Regions from separate parts of the Pseudomonas sp. S2_A10 genome, predicted to be linked through region 3. Evidence: predicted binding sites of a transcription regulator. Region 3 holds the regulator's gene; each other region holds the start of a gene.
What was found. The regulator FliA, encoded in region 3, starts transcription of late flagellar genes. The targets are predictions, from matches to a motif close to CTAAAGTTTNNNNNNNNNNNGCCGNTAA.
Positions count from the first base shown of each region.

Region 1: the regulator FliA is predicted to act here: its motif matches at 3,012-3,039, upstream of AB4N41_RS04630 (methyl-accepting chemotaxis protein).
Region 2: the regulator FliA is predicted to act here: its motif matches at 2,860-2,887, upstream of AB4N41_RS07925 (methyl-accepting chemotaxis protein).

Region 1 is NZ_CP162773.1:1,008,717-1,014,610, forward strand. It holds gene AB4N41_RS04620 (transposase) at 71-373, shown strand; gene AB4N41_RS04625 (IS3 family transposase) at 370-1,206, shown strand; gene AB4N41_RS04630 (methyl-accepting chemotaxis protein) at 1,315-2,940, opposite strand; tRNA gene AB4N41_RS04635 (tRNA-Pro) at 3,102-3,178, opposite strand; tRNA gene AB4N41_RS04640 (tRNA-Lys) at 3,276-3,351, opposite strand; tRNA gene AB4N41_RS04645 (tRNA-Pro) at 3,357-3,433, opposite strand; tRNA gene AB4N41_RS04650 (tRNA-Asn) at 3,443-3,518, opposite strand; gene clpB (ATP-dependent chaperone ClpB) at 3,816-5,894, opposite strand, start outside.
Region 2 is NZ_CP162773.1:1,706,940-1,712,833, forward strand. It holds gene AB4N41_RS07920 (aldose 1-epimerase family protein) at 1-577, opposite strand, end outside; gene AB4N41_RS07925 (methyl-accepting chemotaxis protein) at 773-2,749, opposite strand; gene AB4N41_RS07930 (LysR substrate-binding domain-containing protein) at 2,938-3,858, opposite strand; gene AB4N41_RS07935 (NorM family multidrug efflux MATE transporter) at 4,019-5,413, shown strand; gene AB4N41_RS07940 (putative bifunctional diguanylate cyclase/phosphodiesterase) at 5,542-5,894, opposite strand, start outside.
Region 3 is NZ_CP162773.1:3,642,688-3,648,581, forward strand. It holds gene flhA (flagellar biosynthesis protein FlhA) at 1-4, shown strand, start outside; gene flhF (flagellar biosynthesis protein FlhF) at 16-1,356, shown strand; gene fleN (flagellar synthesis regulator FleN) at 1,473-2,303, shown strand; gene fliA (RNA polymerase sigma factor FliA) at 2,300-3,040, shown strand; gene AB4N41_RS16420 (chemotaxis response regulator CheY) at 3,208-3,579, shown strand; gene AB4N41_RS16425 (protein phosphatase CheZ) at 3,598-4,386, shown strand; gene AB4N41_RS16430 (chemotaxis protein CheA) at 4,440-5,894, shown strand, end outside.

The sequences.
Region 1 (5,894 bases), 2.6 Mb from region 3:
GAACTGGCCTAATGATTTTGGACACTTCAATCAGGCGCTATGATGGCGTCCAAATCTGAGGTGTTCGGATATGCGTAACTCTTATTCAATTGAATTCAAACTCAAGGCTGTCGGCATGGTATTGGACGAGGGGATATCGGTTCCCGAAGTCTGTGCCAGTCTAGACATCGGCCCTACCGCGTTGCGTCGCTGGGTCGCCCAGGTTCGCAAAGAGCGCCTGGGTACAACGCCGGTGGGGGCCAAAGCGATTACAGCTGACCACCGAGAGATTCAAGAACTCAAAGCCTTGCTCAGGCAAAAAGACCGGGATATTGAAATCCTAAAAAAAGCCAGTGCTCTGCTGCTATTGGACGCCAAAGATCATTCTCATTGATCAATGAGCTGGCAGAGCTATACGGCGTTAACGACTGTTGCCGTGTGTTTGATGTTTGCCGCAGCAGCTTTTATGCCTGGCGTCAGCGCCAAGGCAAGGTGAGTCCTGAGCGGGAGAAACTCAAAGCCATGCTGGTTGAGCATCATAAGGAATCGAGAGCATCGGCCGGGGCACGCACCCTTTCCCGGGAACTACAGGCCAAAGGACATCGAGTCGGGCGGTACATGGCTCGTAGTTTGATGCGTGAAGCCGGAGTGACTAGCCGTCAGCGCCGGCGCCATAAATACAAATCATCAGGCGTAGAGGCTTTGGTCGCACCGCACGTGCTCAAGCGCCAGTTCGATGTCACATCAATCAATGAGGTGTGGTGCGCCGATGTCACGTATATCAAGGTCGGCACCCGGTGGATGTATTTCGCTGCGGTTTTGGATCTCTTCGCCCGCCGACTGGTGGGTTGGGCGTTTTCAATGATCTCGGATGCGGAACTGACCTGTGAGGCCTTACGAATGGCCGTTGAGTTGCGAGGCAGACCTAAAGACGTGCTGTTTCACTCCGATCAAGGCTGCCAGTACACCAGCCATAAATTCAGGAATGAGCTGCTAGCGCACGGGCTGAGGCAGAGCATGAGTCGCAAGGGAGAGTGTTGGGACAACGCACCGATGGAGCGTTTCTTTGGAAGTCTGAAATCGGAGTGGGTACCTGAAGCGGGGTACCGCTCCGAGTACGAAGCACGGGTTGATTTGCAGCGCTACCTAATGCGCTACAACAACACCAGACTCCATAGCTACAACAACTACCGGTCACCGGTCGCCATGGAGAAAATGGCGGCCTGAAAACCCTAACTGGTGTCCAATATTACTTGACCAGTTCAGGCTCGCTCCCACATTGTTGCGTGCTGTTCTCAAATCAGTAGGCGAAGGCCTGCAATGAATCGCTGCTCATCAGAGCTGGAAGCGCCGCACCATGCCCTGCAGCGCATTGGCCAGTTGCGACAGTTCGTGGCTCGATGCGCTGGTCTGATCAGCCCCCGCAGCCGAACGCACCGACAGGTCGCGAATGTTCACCAGATTGCGATCAACTTCCCGCGCTACTTGCGCTTGTTCCTCAGCCGCACTGGCGATCACCAGGTTGCGCTCGTGAATCTCGTGCACCGACGCCGTGATCGTCACCAACGCCTCACCTGCCCGCTCTGCGAGAACCAGCGTACTCGCCGCACGAGATGCGCTGGCCTGCATTGACTCCAGCGCCTGGCTCGAACCGCTGCGCATGCCTTGCACCATCTGCTCGATTTCCTGCGTCGATTGCTGGGTGCGATACGCCAGCGCGCGCACCTCATCGGCTACCACCGCAAAACCTCGACCGCTTTCGCCCGCACGTGCTGCCTCGATGGCAGCGTTGAGCGCCAGCAGATTGGTCTGCTCAGCGATTGCGCGAATCACGTCCAGAACCTTGCCGATGTCTTGCGATTGATTGGCCAGCGACTGCACCAGCTCGCCGGTGTTTTGCACATCACTGGCCAGGGCATTGATCGCGCTGGCGGTTTCGCTGACGCGCTCCTGGCCCAATTGCGCTGATTGACTGGACTGGCGCGTGGCATCGGACGTCGATACCGCGTTGCGCGCGACCTCCTCCACCGCAGCGGTCATCTCGTTGACCGCAGTGGCAGCTTGTTCAATTTCGTTGTTCTGCTCTTGCAGGCCTTGGGTGCTGTCGACAGTGACGGCGCTCAGTTCGTCAGCGGCGGTGGCCAGTTGTGTGGCTGAGCCGCTGATACCTTGCAGGGTCTCGCGCAGGTTCTGTTGCATCGTCGCCAAGGCTTTGAGCAAGCGGCTGACTTCGTCGTTGCCATGGGTTTCGATCGGCCGCGTGAGATCGCCCTTGGCGACACTTTCAGCGGCATCCACAGCGCTGCTCAGCGGGCGCACGATACTGCGCGTGAGCAACATCGCCAGCGCCACTGTGGCCAGCGCTGCCAATCCAATGAACAGGCTGACGATGGTCCGCGAGGTTTCATAATGCGCGGCGGACTTCTCGCTTTCGGCGGCGACCTGGCGGGCGAACAGATCGGCGAGATCGTTGAGTTGCTTGCCGGAGCCGTCGACCACGGTCTTCATGTCAACCAGCAACAATTTGGTCAACTCGTCACGCTTGCCTTGCTCGGCAAGGGTGAATGACTGGGCGATGCCGGTGCGATAGGCGGCGAAGGTTTTCTTGAACTGGTCATACAGCTGCTGACCTTCGGCAGTGTCGACCAGTTTGTCGTAGGCGGCGATTTTCTCGCTCAGTTCCTTGTCGCGGGTGTCCATCTGGCCGCGATAGGTGGCGATATTGGCCGGATCCTGATCGAGCGCCATGCGCAGGGAGATGGTGCGGATGCGCAGCATCAGTTCGCGGATCTCGTCGCCGCCACGGATGCTCGGCAACCAGCGGTTCTCCACCGCCACCTCGCTGTCGCGAATGCTCGACATCTGCCCCAGCGCAAACACGCCGAGCAAGGCCACCAACACCGCGATCAGGGCAAATCCCAGGGCAGCCCGGGGAGCAATATTCAACTGACGAAGCAACATGACGAACGCCCTTATTCTTGTAATGGCCAGATCAAGGGGCGAAGCGTTGGCAGTCCCCTCGTGTTAGCGGGCTATCGGCAGGTTGTATGACGACTTGAAGGGATTCGCCTTTCAGCAGGCAAAAAAAATCCCCGCATCTTTCGATACGAGGATTTTCAATATGGTCGGGGTAAGGGGATTCGAACTCCTGACATCCTGCTCCCAAAGCAGGCGCGCTACCGGACTGCGCTATACCCCGGTAAAAAAAAGGCGACCTTTCAAAGATCGCCTTCTTCGATCAGCGCTTTTGGCCTCTGATCTTAAGATTCGATCCCAGCGCAAACTGGTTTCAAAAATGGTGGGTCGTGTGGGATTCGAACCTACGACCAATTGGTTAAAAGCCAACTGCTCTACCAACTGAGCTAACGACCCAAATATGGTCGGGGTAAGGGGATTCGAACTCCTGACATCCTGCTCCCAAAGCAGGCGCGCTACCGGACTGCGCTATACCCCGGTTTGAAATTGGCTCCGTGACCAGGACTCGAACCTGGGACCCAATGATTAACAGTCATTTGCTCTACCGACTGAGCTATCACGGAACTACATATTTCAATTTACAACGGTGAAGCTTTGTTGCATCTCGCCACCCGTTCGCATCGCTGCGTTCGTGTGTCTGAGGCGCGCTATTCTACAACCTAGAACACCTCTGTCAACCCCCTAAATTGCTTTCAAGTTAATGATTTGCAACTTATTTCAGATTCCAACCCGGTGGGTTGAAACGCTGCCGGTGACTGACTGCGGGGCGCACTTTACAAGCCTTTTCCTTTGAGTTCAACAGCCTGGCGAAAAAAAGGCCTCGCAATGCGAGGCCTTCCCGGTTTCATTGCCGCTGAGGCTTAGCCGAAAACGATTTCGTCGTTCTCGACCTTGCCGGTGGCGGTGTCGCCCGGCATGAAATGACCCGACAGGATCAACTGCGCCAGCGGGTTTTCGATCCAGCGCTGGATCGCCCGTTTCAAAGGACGTGCGCCATACACCGGGTCGTAACCGACGGCGATCAGCTTGTCCATCGCCTCCGGGCTCAGCTCCAGCTTCAGCTCGCGCTCGGCCAGGCGGCTGCGCAGGCGGCCCAACTGGATCTCGGTAATGCCGGCGATCTGATCCCGCGCCAGCGGCTCGAAGATCACCACTTCGTCAACGCGGTTGATGAACTCAGGACGGAAGTGCGAGGTCAGCGCGTCCATCACAGCAGCACGCTGCGCCTCACGATCACCGACCAGTTCCTGGATCTGCATCGACCCGAGGTTGGACGTCATCACGATCACCGTGTTGCGGAAGTCCACCGTACGCCCGTGACTGTCGGTCAGACGGCCATCCTCAAGCACTTGCAGGAGGATGTTGAACACATCCGGGTGCGCCTTCTCGACTTCGTCCATGAGGATCACCGAGTACGGCTTGCGACGCACCGCTTCGGTCAGGTAACCGCCCTCTTCATAGCCGACGTAGCCTGGTGGCGCACCGATCAGACGAGCCACGGAATGTTTCTCCATGAACTCGGACATGTCGATCCGCACCATCGCCTCTTCAGTATCGAAAAGGAATTCGGCCAGCGCCTTGCACAGCTCGGTTTTACCGACACCGGTCGGGCCGAGGAACATGAACGAGCCGCTCGGACGATTCGGGTCGGACAGTCCGGCGCGGGAACGCCGCACGGCATTGGCCACAGCCACGACCGCTTCTTCCTGACCGATTACCCGTTTGTGCAACAGGCTCTCCATTTTCATCAGCTTGTCGCGCTCGCCTTCGAGCATTTTCGACACCGGGATGCCGGTCCACTTCGACACGACTTCGGCAATCTCTTCTTCAGTCACCTTGCTGCGCAGCAACTGGTTCTCGCTCTTGCCGTGCTGGTCGACCATTTGCAGGCTGCGTTCCAGATCGGGGATCACCCCGTATTGCAACTCGGCCATGCGATTCAGGTCGCCTTTACGGCGCGCGGCTTCCAGTTCCTGGCGCGACTGTTCGATCTTCTGCTGAATCTGCGCAGAACCCTGCACCTCGGCTTTCTCCGAGTTCCAGATTTCCTCCAGATCGGAATACTCACGCTCGTGACGCTCGATTTCTTCCTGGAGTTTTTCCAGGCGTTTCTTCGCCGCGTCGTCGCTTTCTTTCTTCAGCGCCTGGGATTCCACCTTCAGCTGAATCAGGCGTCGCTCCAGACGATCGAGTACTTCCGGTTTGGAGTCGATCTCCATGCGGATACGGCTGGCCGCCTCGTCGATCAGGTCGATGGCCTTGTCCGGCAGCTGTCGATCCGTGATGTAGCGATGGCTGAGCTTGGCCGCAGCGATGATCGCGCCGTCGGTGATCGCCACCTTGTGGTGAACCTCGTAACGTTCCTTGAGGCCACGCAGAATGGCGATGGTGTCTTCTTCGCTCGGCTCGTCCACCAGGACTTTCTGGAAACGCCGCTCGAGCGCCGCATCCTTCTCTATATATTGGCGATACTCGTTGAGCGTGGTCGCGCCGACGCAGTGCAACTCGCCGCGAGCCAGCGCAGGCTTGAGCATGTTGCCAGCGTCCATCGAGCCTTCGCCTTTACCGGCGCCGACCATGGTGTGCAGTTCGTCGATGAACAGAATGATCTGCCCTTCCTGCTTCGACAGTTCGTTGAGCAACGATTTCAGGCGCTCTTCGAACTCACCGCGATACTTGGCGCCGGCAATCAGCGCGCCCATGTCCAGCGACAGCAGGCGCTTGCCCTTAAGGCCGTCCGGCACTTCGCCGTTGATGATGCGCTGCGCAAGCCCCTCGGCGATTGCGGTTTTACCCACGCCAGGTTCACCGATCAGCACCGGGTTGTTCTTGGTGCGGCGTTGCAGAACCTGAATGGTGCGACGGATTTCGTCGTCGCGGCCGATCACCGGATCAAGCTTGCCGTCTTCGGCGCGTTTGGTCAGATCGACGGTGTACTT
Region 2 (5,894 bases), 1.9 Mb from region 3:
AGAAATCGACTTTCTTGAATGCCTGCTCTTTCAGCTCGCCACGCAGCGTGATGGCATACGGCGGCTTCTCGTCGATGTGCAAAGTGACGGTGCTGGCCGGGATGTTGGCGGCGCGACCGTGCAGGGTCAGCAGTTCGCCGTTGTCCATGCCGGGATGGCCAACCCACTCGTAACCGCAACGGGTGACCAGCTCATTGAAGCCTTCCAGCCAGCCCAGACCACCGCGACCGTTGAGTTCGATGAACGCTGGGTTGACCACGTCCTTGACCGGCGAATCCCAGCCCATGCGCACGTCGCCCACCGAAGCCTGCAACACGTTCATGCCACGGGTTGGCACCACCGAGAGTTTCATCGTGCCGTTATCGATGTCGACGATGCTGACGCCCTCCTGACGACCGCCATGCAGAGTACGCAAGGTCACGGAAAACGGTTTGGCGGTTTTTACACCGAGTTGCTCACTGGTGATCGTCCGGTTTTTTGCCGGAGTGTTGGCGTCGAGCAGGACATAGTCCCAAGCCATGGCATGAGAAGCGGCAGAGAATGCGCCGAGGGCGACGAGGAGTTTGAGCGGGGTCATGGCAGCAGCCTTTATTGGAGTTGTGCCATTTTTATAGCGCTGCGGAAACGTTTCAGCAAGTGCAAAGAAGCGGTGGGAGAAAAGCATTCGCGAGCAGGCTCGCTCCCACAGGGACATCGGGCCTTCACAATATTTGTGAATTACGCCGACTACTGTGGGAGCGAGCCTGCTCGCGATAGCTGTTTCAAAGATGCATCAACGGAAGCGGTCAACCTCGGAACGCAGATCCGCCGCCAGCTTCTCCAGCTCTTTCGCGGTGACAGCCAGGTTCGACACCACCTCACGCTGCTCACTGTTGGCCAGTGCGATGCTCTGCAAATTGCTGCTCAGCAACGTAGCAGTGCTGCTCTGCTCCTGAGTGGCGGTGGTGATCGCGGCGAACTGCTGGCCTGCCGAACGGCTCTGCTCGTCGATCCGCGCCAGCGCCGAGGCGACATTGGCGTTGCGCGACAGGCCTTCCTGCATCAGCACGTTGCCCTGTTCCATAGTGCTGATCGCGTTGCCGGTTTCCTGTTGGATGCTGTGGATCATGCTGGAGATTTCATCGGTCGCCTGACGGGTACGCGAGGCGAGGCTGCGCACTTCGTCCGCGACCACGGCAAAACCGCGACCTTGTTCACCGGCACGCGCGGCTTCGATGGCAGCGTTGAGTGCCAGCAGGTTGGTCTGCTCGGCGATCGAGGTGATCACACCGACAATTCCGCCGATTTCCTGAGAGCGCTGCCCCAGCGTGTTGATCACGCTGGCGGTGCTGTTCAGCGCACCGGCGATCTGCTCCAGCGACGACGACGCTTCTTCCATCGAGCTGCGGCCGATCTGCGTTTGCTGAGCGTTTTCCTGCGCCAGGCGCTGGGTCGCGCCCATGTTGTCGGCGATGTTCAACGACGTCGCGCTGAACTCTTCCACGGCGCCGGCCATGCTGGTGATTTCGCCCGACTGCTGCTCCATGCCCTCATACGCACCGCCGGACAAACCGGACAGCGCCTGCGCACGGCTATTGACCTCTTCCGAAGCGCGGCGGATGTGCTCGACCATGGTCGACAGCGCCTGGCTCATCTGGTTGAACGCGCGGGACAGCTGCCCGATTTCATCGTGGCTCGATACGTTCAGACGCACGCTCAGATCACCAGCACCCAAGGCCTCAGCCTGACGCACCAGATCGCCCAGCGGCGCGAGTTTGCTGCGCAGCAGCCAGACCACGGAACCGACCGCGAGCAACATCGCCAGCAGGCTGCCGATCGCCAGTTGCGTACCGACGCTCCAGGTCACCGCGCGGATCTCGGCTTTCGGCATGCTCGCCACCACCGACCAAGGGCCACCTTCGAACGGCACGGCGATGCTGTAGAAGTCCTCGCCCTTGTCGCTCCAGAACTCACCCTTGCCCGGGGTTTTGACCAGATTGTTGATGGTCGGGGCGGCTTGATCCAGGTTTTCGACACCGGCAATCGGCACCAGCCATTTGTTCTGCTCGTCGAGCAGGGCCAGCGAGCCGGTCTTGCCAATGCGGAAGCGCTTGAGATTGGCGAACTGCGCGTTCTGCGCGTCGGTGTAATCGAAACCTACATACAACACGGCGATGATCTTGCCGCCCGCATCGCGCACCGGTGTGTACTGCGACATGTAGTAGCGCTCGAACAGCAACGAGCGGCCGACATAACTCTGCCCTGCCATCAACTTCGCGTAGGCCGGGTTGGCATGATCGAGCACGGTGCCGATGGCACGGGTGCCGTCCTGCTTGCTGACGTTGGTGCTGACGCGAATGAAGTCTTCGCCGCTGCGCACGAATACCGTGGCCACACCGGCAGTCATCTGCTTGAACTCGTCAACTTCCTTGAAGTTGTTGTTCAGCACTTCGTTGCCCAGATGCAGACCCGGGGTCTGCACGCCGGCCACGGTCACTGGCTGATCGGGGTGCACACTCAGGCCACTGCCGAAGCGTTTTTCGAACAGACCGCTCAGGCGCAGGGTGCTTTCGCGCAGCGTACCGTGGAAGGTACTCAGTTGATCGGCCAGCAGCCGGGCCTCACTGGCCAGATGCTCTTCACGGGTGGCGAGGTTGGCGGAATCCAGCGAACGCAAGGCGAACACCGTACTGCCGCTGATGACTATCGCCAGTATCACAGCAAGGGCAAGGCCCAGCTGCGAGGCGATCCGAGCACGAGGTTGAGACATGAACAGCTCCTGGCCGAGCCACCGAATCCTCCTTGATCGCGGTAATTGCCCGGAAAATATTCTAATAGTGGGGTGTAACGCGGAACCGGCACGACGGTTCCACAAGCTCGTAGTCGGCGGTAAAACCGAATACTTGAGCGCATTGCGTGGGTATGGCGCAGTGGTGGCATTGTGCCGGCTCGAACGTTTCAGCTCAAGCGCTCTACCGCCGGCAATTGCATGGCGCGGACTTCGCCTTGGAGAAAATCGCTGAGGCGGCGCAAACGTTCACCTCCCGGGCGCGGCTTTGGCCAGACCAGGTAATAATTCAGGCCACTGGCGACGGCCGTAGGCCACGGCAGGCTCAAGCGCCCTTGCGCAACATCTTCGGCAACCATCAACAGATCCCCCATCGAAACGCCGTAGCCGCGCGCCGCCGCGATCATGCCCAGCTCCAGCGTATCGAACACTTGCCCGCCCTTAAGCGAAACTTGCTCGGACAGACCCATGCGCTCCAGCCAACTGCGCCAGTCACGGCGATCCGGGGTCGGGTGCAGCAGTTCGGCGGTCGCAAGACGCGCTACATCCCAAGGTTGGTCATTGAGCAGGTTCGGCGCGCCGACCGGAATCAATTCCTCGGGAAACAGCAGGCTCGCTTCCCAGTCCGGTGGGAAATGCCCGTCACTGAGCAACACCGCGCAATCGAACGGTTCGTTGTTGAAGTCCACCGAATCAATGTCCATCCACGCGCTGGTCAGTTGCACCTCATTGCCCGGCTGCAAATGGCGGAAGCGACTCAACCGCGCCAGCAGCCAACGCATGGTCAGGGTCGATGGCGCTTTCATGCGCAGGATGTCGTCCTCGGCGCGCAAGGTATTGCAGGCGCGCTCGAGGGCAGCGAAGCCTTCGCGGATACCGGGTAGCAGCAGCCGTGCCGATTCGGTCAGTTGCAGGTTGCGCCCGCTGCGATGAAACAGCCGGCAGGCGAAGTGTTCTTCAAGGGTGCGCATGTGCCGACTGACCGCGCTCTGGGTGATCGACAATTCTTCCGCCGCGCGGGTGAACGAGCTGTGTCGCGCTGCCGCTTCGAATGCGCGCAGGGCATACAACGGCGGAAGGCGTCGGGACATACAAAAAGCTCCAGTAGCGGGGATATAGCCAATTCGGCGGGTACGTTTCAGGATGAGTATTAATCATGCCACCCATCCTTTTTATCCCTTTGTGCAAAGCCTGCCAAGCGCCGAGAATCGACGCTCTTCTGCTTCCTCTGATATTTGGGTGGTGATGACCATGCAGCATCCTGTGCGTACCGAACTCTGGGCCATTCTGCGGCTGGCGGGGCCGCTGATTGCTTCGCAGTTGGCGCACATGCTGATGGTGCTGACCGATACCCTGATGATGGCGCGCCTCAGTCCCGAAGCGCTGGCCGGTGGCGGCCTCGGTGCGGCGAGCTACTCGTTCGTGTCGATTTTCTGCATCGGCGTGATTGCAGCGGTCGGCACACTGGTGGCGATCCGTCAGGGTGCCGGCGACATCATCGGCGCGGCGCGGCTGACGCAGGCCGGGTTGTGGCTGGCGTGGCTGATGGCCCTAGGCGCCGGGCTGCTGATGTGGAACCTCAAACCTGTGTTGCTGCTGTTCGGCCAGACCGAAACCAACGTCAACGCCGCCGGGCAATTCCTCATCGCCCTGCCTTTCGCCCTGCCCGGTTATCTGAGCTTCATGGCGCTGCGCGGCTTTACCAGTGCAATCGGCCGGGCGACGCCAGTGATGGTCATCAGCCTCGCCGGCACGGTGGCCAACTTCCTGCTCAACTACGCGCTGATCACCGGCATGTTCGGCCTGCCGCAACTGGGTCTGACCGGCATCGGTCTGGTCACGGCGATTGTCGCCAACTGCATGGCACTGGCGCTGGCCTGGCATATCCGTCGGCATCCGGCTTATGACGCTTATCCGTTGCGCGCCGGTCTGTCGCGGCCGAACCGGAAATACCTGAAAGAACTCTGGCGCCTGGGCCTGCCGATTGGCGGCACCTATGCGGTGGAAGTCGGGCTGTTTGCCTTTGCCGCGTTGTGCATGGGCACCATGGGCAGTACGCAAATGGGTGCGCATCAGATCGCCCTGCAGATCGTGTCGGTGGCCTTCATGGTCCCGGCCGGGATGTCCTATGCCATCACCATGCGCGTCGGCCAACACTACGGCGCCGGGCAACTGGTCGATGCACGGATGTCCGGGCGTGTCGGTATCGCTTTCGGCGCCGTGGTGATGCTCGGCTTCGCCCTGGTGTTCTGGCTGTGGCCGAACCAGTTGGTCGGCCTGTTCCTGGACCATAATGACCCGGCGTTTGCCGAGGTGATCCGTCTGGCGGTGAGCCTGCTGGCCGTAGCGGCGTGGTTCGAGCTGTTCGACGGCACGCAGACGATTGCCATGGGCTGTATTCGTGGGCTCAAGGATGCCAAAACCACATTTCTGGTCGGACTGGCTTGCTATTGGCTGATTGGCGCACCGGCGGCGTGGTGGATGGCGTTCCACCTCAACTGGGGGCCGACGGGTGTCTGGTGGGGTCTGGCGTTGGGCCTGGCGTGCGCGGCGGTGAGCCTGACGCTGGCGTTCGAATGGAAGATGCAGCGGATGATTCGGCGCGAGCCGCAAGCTCAAGGTTTCAACATCCCCCAGGCCGAATGAGGTTTTCCTTTGTGGGAGCGAGCCTGCTCGCGAAGACCGAGTGTCAGGCCCAGATCATCCAGCTGACATAACGCCTTCGCGAGCAGGCTCGCTCCCACGGGGATTTGCGCCGGCCGCAACAATTGTGATCAACCGACGATTTCCAGGGCCGGCTGCTGGTTCGATCCAGACGTCAGATATTCCACCAGCTCATCCAGCGGCAACGGCCGGCTGATCAGATAACCCTGCACCTGATCGCAGCCGAACCCGCGCAACAACTCCAGTTGCTCCGGCGTCTCGACGCCCTCGGCGACCACTTCCAGATGCAGGTTGTGCGCGAGGTTGATCATCGCGTGCACCAGTTTGCGGTTCTCTTCGCGCTGTTCCATGCCGCCGACAAAACTCTTGTCGATCTTCAGCAATGTGATGGGCAGGCTGTTGAGGTGCACGAACGACGAAAACCCGGTGCCGAAATCGTCCAGGGAGAAGCGCACACCGAGGC
Region 3 (5,894 bases):
CTGAGGTAGTGGTTTATGCAAGTTAAGCGTTTTTTCGCCGCCGATATGCGTCAGGCCATGAAGCTGGTTCGCGATGAGCTGGGCGCTGATGCCGCCATCATCGGCAACCGCCGCATCGCCGGCGGCGTCGAGTTGACGGCGGCTCTGGATTACAAATTGTCGGCGCTGGCGCCACGGGTTCCAAACATGGAACTCGAAGACGAGCTGCGCAAGACCCAGTCGCGCATCGTCACCGCCCAGGCCGAGCTGAGCCTGCGTGGCGAAGCCGACGGCAACACCAATCAGCAGTTGTTCGCCGGGCTGCCGTTGACCGCAGGCCTGCCGCTGACTGCTGCCGAACCGCTGAGCGAGCCGACCTACGCCGCACCGACGCGCCCGGCCGCAGCGCCTGCGCAGGCCTCGGCGGGTGTCGATCCGCGTGCACTGGATTCGATGCGTTTTGAATTGAACAGCTTGCGCGAGCTGATGGAAGTGCAGCTCGGCACCCTGGCCTGGAATCAGCTGCAAGGCAGCCGTCCGGCCCAGGCCAATCTGTATCGCCGTCTGCAGCGCATCGGCCTGTCCGGCCCGCTGTCGCGCGATCTGTTGGCGATGATCACCGATATCGAAGAACCCCGTCAGGCTTGGCGCATGCTGTTGGCCCACCTGGCGCGGATGATTGCCGTGCCGGAAGTCGAGCCGCTGGAAGAGGGCGGTGTGATTGCCATGGTCGGCCCCGCCGGCATGGGCAAGACCACCACGCTGGCCAAGCTCGCCGCGCGTTATGTGCTCAAGTACGGCGCGCAGAACGTTGCACTGGTAAGCATGGACAGCTTCCGCATCGGCGCGCAGGAACAATTGAAAACCCTCGGGCGCATCCTCAACGTGCCGGTAACGCACGTCGATCCGGGTCAGTCGCTGGTGCAGGCATTGGATCCACTGCTACGCAAACGCGTAGTTTTGATCGATACTGCCGGCCTGCAAGCCAGTGATCCGGCGTTGCGCATGCAGCTTGAGAGCCTGGCCGGGCGTGGCATTCGCTCAAAAAATTATCTGGTCCTGGCAACCACCAGCCAGAAACAGGTTCTAACCGCCGCTTATCACAGTTACAAGCGTTGCGGGCTGGCCGGCTGCATCCTGACTAAACTGGATGAAACGGCCAGTCTCGGCGAAGTGTTGAGCCTGGCGATCAGTCATGAATTGCCGGTCGCGTACCTGACCGATGGCCCACGGATTCCGGATGATCTGCATCTGCCGCGTCGTCATCAATTGGTCAGCCGCGCCGTCAGCGTGCAAATGCAGGAAGAACCCAGCGAAGAAGCCATGGCTGACATGTTCGCTGATATCTATCACAGCCCGACCAAGCAGGTTGGCTGAGGTAATCATGAACAGTTTTTGTACCTACATCGATGGTCTGCCACGCATTGTTCCGATCAGGAACGCGCAGCCAGTAATGTGGCCTCCGTCTATGCAAGACAAGGTAAAGAAATAACATGGGCAGCATGCATCCCGTACAGGTGATCGCGGTGACCGGCGGCAAAGGTGGCGTCGGCAAGACTAACGTGTCAGTGAACTTGTCGCTGGCGCTGGCAGAGCTTGGCCGTCGGGTCATGCTGCTGGACGCCGACCTGGGCCTGGCGAACGTCGACGTTCTGCTGGGGCTGACACCCAAGCGCACACTGGCCGACGTTATCGAAGGCCGTTGCGAACTGCGCGACGTGCTGTTGCAAGGCCCGGGCGGGATTCGCATCGTGCCGGCGGCCTCCGGCACGCAGAGCATGGTGCACTTGAGCCCGGCGCAACACGCCGGCCTGATCCAGGCGTTCAGCGACATCGGCGACAATCTCGACGTGCTGGTGATCGACACCGCTGCGGGTATTGGTGACTCGGTAGTCAGTTTCGTACGCGCCGCCCAGGAAGTGTTGCTGGTGGTCTGCGACGAGCCGACTTCGATCACCGATGCTTACGCGCTGATCAAGTTGCTCAACCGCGATTACGGCATGAACCGCTTCCGCGTGCTGGCCAACATGGCGCAGAGCCCGCAGGAAGGGCGCAACCTGTTCGCCAAGTTGACCAAGGTCACGGATCGCTTCCTCGACGTCGCCCTACAATACGTCGGCGCCGTGCCATACGACGAAAGCGTGCGCAAGGCAGTGCAGAAGCAGCGCGCTGTCTACGAAGCCTTTCCCCGTTCCAAGTGCGCACTGGCCTTCAAGGCCATCGCCCAGAAGGTCGATACCTGGCCGCTGCCCGCCAACCCGCGCGGGCATCTGGAATTTTTCGTCGAGCGTCTCGTGCAGCAAACCGCAGGGCCTGTGATATGACCGCCAGTGGCATGAATCTTTACAAAAAGTCGGCGCGTGACGCGCAATACGAATTGATCGAGCGTTACGCGCCACTGGTCAAGCGCATTGCCTATCACTTGCTGGCGCGCCTGCCGGCCAGCGTGCAGGTCGAAGACCTGATCCAGGCCGGGATGATCGGTTTGCTGGAAGTCTCGACCAAATACGACGCCAGCAAAGGCGCCAGTTTCGAAACGTACGCGGGCATTCGAATCCGCGGCGCGATGCTCGATGAAGTGCGCAAAGGGGATTGGGCGCCACGCTCGGTTCACCGTAATACCAGGATGGTCAGCGACGCGATTCGCTCGATTGAAGCTAAAACCGGCCGTGACGCTAAAGATCACGAGGTTGCGGCCGAACTCCAATTGAGTCTCGACGATTACTACGGGATTCTGAATGACACCTTGGGCAGTCGCCTGTTCAGTTTCGACGACCTGTTGCAGGACGGCGAACACGAAGGGCTGCACGAGGATGGCGCCAGTGCTCATATGGAGCCGTCACGCGATCTGGAAGATGAACGCTTCCAGGCGGCGCTGGCGGACGCGATTGCCAATTTGCCGGAGCGTGAGCGACTGGTGTTGGCGCTGTACTACGACGAAGAGCTGAACCTCAAGGAAATCGGTGAAGTCCTTGGCGTCAGTGAATCGCGGGTCAGCCAGTTACACAGCCAGTGCGCGGCCCGTCTGCGGGGGCGTTTGGGGGAGTGGCGAGCGCGCTGAAGGCAGTGTGGGGACACTGCGAAACGAGGCTGGTGCGGTGATAAGCGGCGCCGGTCTCGATCCGTTGTGCTCCAGACAAACTTCGAGTGCTATGCCGATTGATTGAAGTGGCGCGTCCAGGTGCTGGGCGCGTTTAAGACTGCTTGGAGGTCGAATTGAACAAAGACATGAAAATCCTCATCGTTGATGACTTCTCAACGATGCGGCGGATCATCAAGAACCTGCTGCGCGATCTTGGGTTCACCAACACCGTCGAGGCCGACGATGGCACCACTGCCATTCCGGTGCTCAACAGCGGCAGCATCGACTTTCTGGTAACGGACTGGAACATGCCGGGCATGACCGGTATCGACCTGCTGCGTCACGTGCGCGCCGATGAAAAACTCAAGCACCTCCCGGTGTTGATGGTGACTGCTGAAGCCAAGCGCGAGCAGATCATCGAGGCCGCTCAGGCCGGTGTGAACGGTTACGTAGTCAAACCTTTCACGGCTCAAGCGTTGAAAGACAAAATCGAGAAGATTTTCGAACGCATCGGCTGATGAATGCGCGGGGGAGCTATGGAGCATAACGAATCATCACAGGGCGATTTCGAATCGACCCTGAAAAAACACGCGGTCGAACTGGTCGAGAGCCTTGAAAAAGGCAAGTTCGGCGACGCGGTGCAACTGATCCATGAGCTCAATCAGACCCGTGACCGCGGCCTGTATCAGGAAGTGGGCAAGCTCACACGTGAACTGCACAGTGCGATCGTCAATTTCCAGATCGATCCGCACATGCCGCAGGCCGAGGAAGTGTCGCAAATTACCGACGCCACCGAACGCCTGGGCTATGTGGTCAAGCTGACGGAAGCCGCGGCCAACCGCACCATGGATCTGGTGGAAAGCGCCACCCCGGTGGTCAACAGTCTGGCTGATGAAGCGCAGACGTTGAGCGCCGATTGGGGCCGCTTCATGCGTCGCGAGGTCGGGGCTGAAGAGTTCCGTGAACTGGCGCGCCGGGTCGACGGTTTTCTGTCACGCAGCAGCACGGACAACCGTGCGGTGTCGAGCAACCTCAACGACATCCTGCTGGCTCAGGATTACCAGGACCTCACAGGTCAAGTGATCAAGCGTGTGACCCAACTGGTCACCGAAGTCGAAAGCAATCTGCTCAAACTCGTGCTCATGGCCAGTCAGGTCGACCGCTTTGCGGGCATCGAACATGACCGCGCCGCAATGCTTGCTGAAAAAGATCCACAAAAACATCTCTCGCAGGGTGAAGGTCCGCAGATTCATGCCGATAAACGAGAAGACGTTGTGTCCGGTCAGGACGATGTGGACGATTTGTTATCCAGCCTTGGATTCTAGAGTTTCGGAATTCGGGTTTTTTGGGTTTTTAGACCTGTAGGAGCACCCCATTAATGAGCTTCGGCGCCGATGAAGAGATCCTTCAGGATTTCCTGGTTGAGGCCGGCGAGATTCTTGAGCAACTGTCCGAACAACTGGTCGAGCTGGAAAGCCGCCCGGATGATGCAGATCTGCTCAATGCAATTTTTCGCGGTTTCCACACTGTAAAAGGGGGCGCCGGCTTCCTTCAGCTCAATGAGCTGGTGGAGTGCTGTCACATCGCCGAAAACGTTTTCGACATCCTGCGCAAGGGTGAGCGTCGCGTTGATGCAGAGCTGATGGACGTTGTGCTCGAAGCACTGGACGCGGTGAACAGCATGTTCAGTGAAGTCCGTGAGCGTGCACCGATCACCGCTGCCACGCCGGAACTGTTGGCCGCGCTGGCGCGTCTGGCCGAACCGCAATCGGCGGATGAAGCCCCGGCTTCGCCGGTTGCCGAGATGATCGAAGAACTGGTCGTTGAAAGCGACTCCTCGGACGACATCACCGATAACGAATTCGAACAACTGCTGGACTCGCTGAATGCCGTCAAGGCCCAGGCCGAGGCTCCGGCCGCTGTTGCTGCTCCCGCGCCGGTTGCCGACACGGCGGCCAGCGATGAAATCACCGACGCCGAATTTGAATCGCTGCTCGATCAACTGCATGGCAAAGGCCAGTTTGCTGTCGATGCGGTCGCTCCGGCGGCACCAGCAGCGCCGGCTGCTCCGGCCGCGCCTGCTACGGGCGACAGCTCGGACATCACCGACGACGAATTCGAAGCCTTGCTCGATCAGTTGCACGGCAAGGGCAACTTCGCCGTTGACGCGCTGGAATCGGCCATCGCTTCGGCCCCGTCAGCACCTGCTGCACCGGCAGCCGCTGCGGCCGGCAGTGACCTGATCAGCGATCACGAATTCGAATCGCTGCTCGACGAACTGCACGGCAAAGGCAAGTTTGACGCCAGCGCTGCGACTGCCGGCTCCGTGTCGAGCGTCGCCACGCCAGCGGCGAAAGCTCCGGCTGCCGCTGCTGCGCCGAAGCCTGCCGCCAAGCCTGAACCGAAAGCCGAGGCGCCGAAACCGGCCGCCGCTGCTGCACCGGCTCCGGCCCGCGCGCCAGCTGCTGCCCCGGCAGAAAAGCCGGCCAGCGAAGCGGAAACCACCGTGCGCGTCGACACCGCGCGGCTCGACGAGATCATGAACATGGTCGGTGAGCTGGTGCTGGTGCGTAACCGTCTGGTGCGTCTGGGCCTCAACAGCGGCGACGAAGCCATGTCCAAGGCCGTGTCGAACCTCGACGTGGTCACCGCTGACCTGCAGACCGCCGTGATGAAAACGCGGATGCAGCCGATCAAGAAGGTCTTCGGGCGCTTCCCGCGTCTGGTTCGCGACCTCGCACGTCAGCTCAAGAAAGAGATCAACCTGGAACTGGTGGGCGAAGAAACCGACCTCGACAAAAACCTTGTCGAGGCTCTGGCCGACCCGCTGGTC